Linked DNA regions of Variovorax paradoxus. The protein of the gene in region 2 interacts with the protein of the main gene of each other region in a pairwise test. Links are inferred from orthologs where the notes say so. Each region holds a gene or a part of one and is shown on either strand. Other genes may lie near its edges.

Region 1 (4,166 bases), 320 kb from region 2 along the record:
AAAGTCATGATGGTGTCGAACGCGAGGGAACCGCAAATCACTGCTGCCATGGTGAGCCGTTGGTTGAAGGATGAATGGGTGAATGAACGAGGCGCGGGCGCGAACCCTGCCTAAGGATAGAACGCTTCCACGCGGTAGCCGGCAATGGGCGGCAGCGTCGCCGCTTCCGTTGCGAACAACGTGAGTGGCAGCGACGCCGCCTGGTCGGAGCGAGCCGCGAGCACCGCCGGCGCACCGTAGTCCGAAGCCGTGAGCACGCGGCGCACCACTGCCCGCTCCTGCGTGTCGAGCAGCGAAAGCTCGATGGCCGGCATGGCGAGCGGAACCGTGGCGCCATTGCGCAAGGTAAAGCTGAGCCGATAGTCGTTGTTGCCGGTCTTCTCGCGCGCGAAGGCGGCGCCCTCGATCACGATGTCGCCGATCTGGCGCAACGCCGTGAGCTCGCAGCCCGTCAACCGGCACATGGCGGCAAATGCCGGGCGCAGGTTCGGTTGACGTGCCACGATGCCGTCGCGCTCGTGATGCAAGACCTGCGCGACGAACAGCAGAACGGCCAGCACGGCGAAGAACCAAAGCGCAAACCGAATGGCGCCACGCTGCCAGAACCCCTCGGTGCCGCGGTCCGCCTTCTCGTCACCGGAGAAAGGAACCCTGTCCGAATCCTCCGCTTCATGAAGCGGCGCCGGAACCGGCAGCGGACCCGAATCGCCATCCTGCTCGCTGGCCTGCCTCACCATCGACGCCGGAGCCTTTGCGGCGGTGCGCTCGTCGCGCGCCTTGGCGCTCGCGATCTTGGCCGACTTGATGCGCGCCCGGCGCAGCGCCTTCTGCATCTGCACTTGGTCGCGGTCCTGCGCGGCTTCGTGCTTTTCGTCTTCGACGCTGGCCGATGCCGCCATTTCGCGAGCCTTGATGCGCAAGGCCGGCAAGGGAGGCGGCGGCGGTGGCGGCGGCGAAGGCGACGCCGCAAGATTCAGGTCGATGTTCGGAAACGGCGGCAGTGAGCTCGCCGGTGGCCGCCATTCCGGCTCGTTGGCTTCGAAGTCGGACCACAACTCGTCGGCAATGATTCCGTGCGCAGGCAACACGAAGGCAGTCGCGGACGGCGTGGCAGCTGCAGGGCTTGGCGCCGGCGCAGGCCGGGTCTCGGGAAGCGGTGCAGGCGGCAGAAGCTCGTCCGTCTCTGCAGGCGACGCCGAAGGGGCGGCGTCCGACGCTTCGTCATGCTCCGATTCGTCGTCGAAGAAATCCGCGTCGTCCGGGGCGCTCGAAGACTCCGGCACAGCCTGCTCGGCCGGTGAAGGATGCTGTTCGGACGGCCCGGGCTCCGCTTCGGTTTTGGCAGAAGGCTCCGGCGGAGGCGGGGTCGCCGGACCCGGGACACCGTCCGGCGACTCATGCAGATCGAGCGTGGCGTCGAACACATGGCTGCAGCGGCCGCAACGCACCCAGCCATCTGAGATGCGAAGCTGGTCGCGCACCACCTTGAAGGTGGTGGCACAGGCGGGGCAACGCGTGACAAGGCTCATGACCGGGCGATTGTAGGGTTGAGCCCCCGCCTCGCGAGCGGTGCGCGGCGGTGCGAAATCCCGGCCGCGCTGCTCAGCAGCGAGCCGTCATGAGAATCCAGCCGTCCTCGCTGTCGCTGACCTCGAGCGCGGCATAAGGCGCATAGGCCTGCTTCAGCTCGTCGGCCTGCCGCTCGAGAATGCCTGCGAGCACCAGCGATCCGCCCGGCGCCACGTGGCTGCGCAGCAAGGGCGCAAGCACCTTGAGCGGCGTCGCGAGGATGTTGGCCAGTACCGTGTCGTAGCTGCCTTTCGCCGCTTCCGGCAGGCCGGCATTCAGGCGCACACCATTGGCTTCGGCATTGAGGCGCGTCGACGAAACGGCGGCCTCGTCGATGTCCACGGCGTCGATATCGAGCGCGCCGAACTTGGCCGCGCCAATGGCAAGAATGCCGGAGCCGCAGCCGTAGTCGAGCACGCGCTGGTTTCTGAATGCACCCTCGCCCTGCTTCGCAATCCAGCGCAGGCACATGCGGGTGGTGGGATGCGTGCCGGTGCCGAAGGCAAGCCCCGGGTCCAGCCTGATCAACTGCCTGGCTTGCTCGGGCGGCTCATGCCACGTGGGCACGATCCAGAACTCGGGCGTGATCTCGACCGGCGCGAATTGCGACTGCGTGAGCCGCACCCAGTCTTGATCGGGCACCGGCGCCACGCCGAGCACCTCGCAACCTTCGAAGAAGTCTTGCAGCGCGAGCACCGATGCGGCCTCGTTTGCGAGTGCTTCGTCGGCAAACAGCGCAATGACGCGCGACCGCTGCCAGCCCTCCTTGGGCGGCGGCATGCCGGGCTCGCCGAACAGCGCCTGCTCGGCATCGGTCTGCGCATCGGCGTCTTCCACCGAAACGCTCAGCGCATCGAGTGCGTCGAGCGCATCACTGAGCATTTCGACCCGGTCTTCCGGCGCCATCAGGCGAAGTTCAAACATGGTGGCGTCCGGTGCTCTCTGTTCAGCGCTTGTGGGCAGCGAGCCACTCTTCCAGGTAGTGGATGTTGGTGCCGCCGCTCATGAACTTGGCGTCGACCATCAGTTCGCGGTGAAGCGGAATGTTGGTCTGGATGCCTTCGATCACGGTTTCGTTCAGCGCCGTGCGCATGCGCGCCATGGCCTGCTCGCGCGTGTCGCCATACACAATGATCTTGCCGATCATCGAGTCGTAGTTAGGCGGCACGAAGTAGTTGGTGTACGCATGCGAATCGACGCGCACCCCGGGGCCGCCCGGCGGGTGCCACATGGTGATGCGGCCCGGCGACGGCGTGAACTTCCAGGCGTCTTCGGCGTTGATGCGGCACTCGATGGCGTGGCCGCGCATTTCGATCTGGCGCTGCGTGAACGGGAGCTTTTCGCCCGCCGCCACCATGATCTGCGTCTTCACGATGTCGATGCCTGTGGTGAACTCGGTCACCGGGTGCTCCACCTGCACGCGCGTGTTCATCTCGATGAAATAGAACTCGCCGTTTTCATACAGGAACTCGAAGGTACCCGCGCCGCGGTAGCCGATTTTCTTGCAGGCCGCGGCGCAACGCTCGCCGATCTTCTCGATCAGCTTGCGCGGAATGCCGGGGGCCGGCGATTCCTCGATCACCTTCTGGTGGCGCCGCTGCATGGAGCAGTCGCGCTCGCCCAGGTAGACCGCGTTCTTGTGCTTGTCGGCCAGGATCTGGATTTCAACGTGGCGCGGGTTCTGGAGAAACTTCTCCATGTACACGGCCGGATTGTTGAACGCAGCGCCGGCTTCCGCCTTGGTCATCTGGATCGCGTTGACCAGTGCCGCTTCGGTGTGCACCACGCGCATGCCGCGGCCACCGCCGCCGCCGGCGGCCTTGATGATGACCGGGTAGCCGATGGCGCGCGCAATGCGCTTGTTGGTGGCGGCGTCGTCGGAGAGCTCGCCCTCGGAGCCGGGCACGCAAGGCACGCCGGCCTTGATCATGGCCTGCTTGGCCGAGACCTTGTCACCCATCGTGCGGATGTTGTCGGGCGTCGGGCCGATGAACTGGAACCCGCTTTGCTCCACGCGCTCGGCGAAGTTGGCGTTTTCGCTCAGGAAACCGTAGCCGGGATGGATGGCTTCGGCGTCGGTGACCTCGGCCGCCGAAATGATCGCCGGCATGTTGAGATAGCTCAGCGACGACGGTGCCGGGCCGATGCACACGGCCTCCTGCGCGAGCTTGACGTACTTTGCGTCCCGGTCCGCTTCGGAATAGACCATCACGGCCTTGATGCCGAGCTCGCTGCAGGCGCGCTGGATCCGGAGGGCAATTTCCCCCCGGTTTGCAACCAGGATCTTCTTGAACATGGTCACTCGATGATGAACAGCGGCTGGCCGTATTCGACTGCCTGACCGTTTTCGCCGAGGATCTGAGTGATCGTGCCGGACTTGTCCGCTTCGATTTCGTTGAGGATCTTCATCGCTTCGATGATGCAGACGGTGTCGCCCTCGTTGACCTTGCTGCCGACTTCGACAAAGGCCGGTGCGCCAGGGCTGGACGAACGATAGAAGGTGCCGACCATCGGCGACTTGACTGCGTGCCCGGTGGGGGCGGCTTCGGCTGCCGGCGCGGCAGCAGCAAGCGCGGGCGCCGCAGGCGCACCGGCGG
Region 2 (3,140 bases):
CGGCCTGCGCTTCTGCCGGTGCATCGGCGGGTGCAGCTTCGCCACCACCACGCTTCTCGGCCAGCGCCGCGAGCACGCGGGCGGTACGAGAGATCGGGGATTGCATCAAGCCCAGCAATTGCGACAACAGCACTTCCTTGGAAGGGATGTTGGCCAGTTGCTTCACGCCCTCGACGTCCAGGACCTTGCCGCCAAACGCGCCGCCGCGAATCACCAACTTGTCGTTGGTCTTCGCGAAGTCGGCCACCACCTTGGCGGCGGCCACTGCGTCTTCGGAAAAGCCGTAGATCAGCGGACCGGTCATCTGGTCACCAACGACTTCGAATGCGCTACCAGCAACAGCACGGCGTGCCAGCGTGTTCTTCAACACGCTGAGAGTCACACCCTTGCTGCGAGCTTCGGTGCGCAGTTTGGTCATATCGGCAACCGTGATGCCACGGTATTCCGCCATCACGAGCGTTTGAGCTTTAGCGGCGAGGCTGGTCACATCACTGATGACCGCTTCTTTCTCACTGCGATTCAGACTCAAGGTCTACTCCTTTTAATGCGACCTTCGGCCGGGGCCTCGGATCGCGCTTCATGCAGCGACCAACTGTTTCGGAACAAAATCAATTCCTTGCAGTGGGGTCGCCATCTGCGCTGGATACCGGAAGGATCGATCCGGCGATTAAGTGCAGCGCCCTGCACACCAGCGGTCTTGGATGGCCCGCGGCAACCGGAGCTGCCGCGACCCACCACATCTGCCCTCCCCCTTGCGGGATCGGACAAATCTCTCTTAGCTCGCCGAGATGGTTTGCGTGTCCACGCGGACACCCAGACCCATGGTCGACGAAACAGCCACCTTGCGCAGGTACACGCCCTTGCTGGTCGCCGGCTTGGCCTTGACCAGAGCGTCGATCAGCGCGGCGAGGTTGCCTTGCAGCTTGTCGGTGTCGAACGAACGGCGGCCGATCGTGCCATGCACGATGCCGGCCTTGTCGACGCGGAACTGAACCTGGCCAGCCTTGGCGTTCTTCACAGCCGTGGCGACGTCCGGGGTCACGGTGCCAACCTTGGGGTTGGGCATCAGGCCGCGCGGGCCGAGGATCTGGCCGAGCGTACCGACCACGCGCATCGCGTCAGGGGCGGCAATCACGACGTCGAAAGGCATGTCGCCAGCCTTGACCATTGCAGCGAGGTCGTCCATGCCGACGATGTCGGCGCCGGCGGCCTTGGCTTCGTCAGCCTTGGCGCCCTGGGCGAACACGGCCACGCGCTTGGTCTTGCCGGTGCCGTTGGGCAGCACGACGGCGCCACGCACGACCTGGTCAGACTTCTTCGCGTCGATGCCGAGCTGCACGGCCACGTCGATCGATTCGTCGAACTTGGCGGTGGCGGCTTCCTTCACGAGGCCGATGGCGTCAGCCAGCGGGTACAGCTTGTTGCTGTCGACCTTGCCTGCGAGCGCTTTTTGCTTCTTGGTGATCTTGGACATTTACACGCCCTCCACATTCACGCCCATCGAACGGGCAGTACCGGCGATGGTGCGAACCGCGGCGTCCATATCGGCGGCCGTCAGGTCCTTCATCTTGGTCTTGGCGATTTCTTCGAGCTGAGCGCGCGTGATCTTGCCGACCTTGTCGGTGTGCGGACGGGCCGAACCCTTGTCCAGCTTGATCGCCTTCTTGATCAGCACGCCAGCCGGGGGCGACTTGATGATGAAGGTGAAGCTCTTGTCGGCGAACGCGGTGATGACCACCGGCAGCGCCAGACCCGGCTCGTAGCTCTGCGTTTGCGCATTGAACGCCTTGCAGAACTCCATGATGTTCAAACCACGCTGGCCCAGTGCGGGACCGATGGGTGGTGATGGGTTGGCCTTACCAGCTGGCACTTGCAGCTTGACGAAGCCGACGATTTTTTTCGCCATGATTTGCTCCTTGCGGGTGATATCGCCTTGGCTTTCGCCGCGGCTCCCCGGGGTTAAACGACTCTTCGATCAGGGCCGCGCGCCGAGTCGGACAACGCGCAGCCGGAAATGGTTCCAGTCCGAAGACCGGGGACTCAGGTCTTTTCGACCTGGCCGAATTCGAGTTCCACAGGCGTTGCGCGGCCGAAAATCATGACCGACACGCTGACCTTGCTCTTTTCGTAGTTCACGTCTTCGACGGTGCCGTTGAAGTCGGTGAACGGGCCTTCCTTGACGCGCACGAATTCGCCCACGGTGAACTCGACCTTGTGGCGCGGCTTCTCGGTGCCCTGCTGCATCTGGCTGACGATGTCCTCGACCTCTTTCTGCGAGATCGGGGCCGGGCGGTTCTTGGCACCACCGACAAAACCCGTCACCTTGTTGGTGTGCTTCACCAGGTGCCAGCTCTCGTCGTCCATGATCATTTCGACCAGCACGTAGCCCGGGAAGAAGCGGCGCTCGGTGGTGCGCTTCTGGCCGTTCTTGATCTCGACTACTTCTTCGGTCGGAACCAGGATGCGGCCGAACTTGTCCTGCATGCCGGCGCGGTTGATGCGCTCGGTGATGTTGCGTTCGACGGCCTTTTCCATGCCCGAATAGGCATGCACCACGTACCAACGCAAGTCAGGGTTGGCGGCGGGAGCCAGCACGGAGGTGTTTTCCTCTTCCGGGCTGCTCGGCGTGGTTTCAACAACGTCGTCAGTCATTTATTTTCTCCAGCCCAGAATGAGGTCGAAAAACACCCATTCGAGCGTCTTGTCGGTGAGCCAGAGGAAAACGGACATGATTGCCACAAAGGCAAACACGTAAGCCGTCATCTGCATTGCTTCCTTGCGGGCCGGCCAGACGACCTTCTTGACCTCGCGCCACGAGTCGCGGCCAAAGGCCCACAACTGGCGGCCATTCTCCGAACTGCCAAACGCGCCCACAGCCGCGGCCAGGCCGACGAGCAGCGCAGCCCATTGCACCAGCGAGCCTTGGCGCGCAAGCAGATAGAACGCCACGATGGCGCCCACTGCCAGCAGCACCGACACAGCCAATTTGGCCTTGTCGGCGCCCGTGCTCACGGTTTCGATTTGAGAAGTGGCCATGTTTGGCTGATTTCCTGCGGCCTTCCGGCCTTCAATTCAATGCGTCTTCTTGAGACGCCGAAGCCCATCGGGTTGCGATGGGCTTTTTTCGGGGTGCCACCTAG

Evidence for each region. Proteins that work in one complex are often made in the same cells at the same time.
Region 1: the proteins of rplK (region 2) and prmA interact in binary tests that used the Escherichia coli proteins (3 or more experiments, as listed by UniProt). The link is inferred for Variovorax paradoxus from one-to-one orthologs.

Annotation. Positions count from the first base shown.
Region 1 is NZ_CP046622.1:969,930-974,095, reverse strand. What follows is about bases 549-3,482. They hold prmA (50S ribosomal protein L11 methyltransferase), read right to left. Parts: upstream 2,494-3,482; coding sequence 1,603-2,493; downstream 549-1,602. Other genes in these bases: accC (acetyl-CoA carboxylase biotin carboxylase subunit), read right to left, coding at 2,516-3,482; GOQ09_RS04505 (zinc-ribbon and DUF3426 domain-containing protein), read right to left, coding at 549-1,529. In the rest of the region: GOQ09_RS04510 (carbohydrate kinase family protein), read right to left, coding at 1-50; more of GOQ09_RS04505, read right to left, coding at 111-548; more of accC, read right to left, coding at 3,483-3,865; accB (acetyl-CoA carboxylase biotin carboxyl carrier protein), read right to left, coding at 3,868-4,166. UniProt on the Escherichia coli protein: Methylates ribosomal protein L11.
Region 2 is NZ_CP046622.1:653,498-656,637, reverse strand. Bases 191-3,140 are described here. They hold rplK (50S ribosomal protein L11), read right to left. Parts: upstream 1,907-3,140; coding sequence 1,475-1,906; downstream 191-1,474. Other genes in these bases: secE (preprotein translocase subunit SecE), read right to left, coding at 2,653-3,036; nusG (transcription termination/antitermination protein NusG), read right to left, coding at 2,041-2,652; rplA (50S ribosomal protein L1), read right to left, coding at 776-1,474; rplJ (50S ribosomal protein L10), read right to left, coding at 191-529. Outside these bases: more of rplJ, read right to left, coding at 1-190. UniProt on the Escherichia coli protein: Forms part of the ribosomal stalk which helps the ribosome interact with GTP-bound translation factors.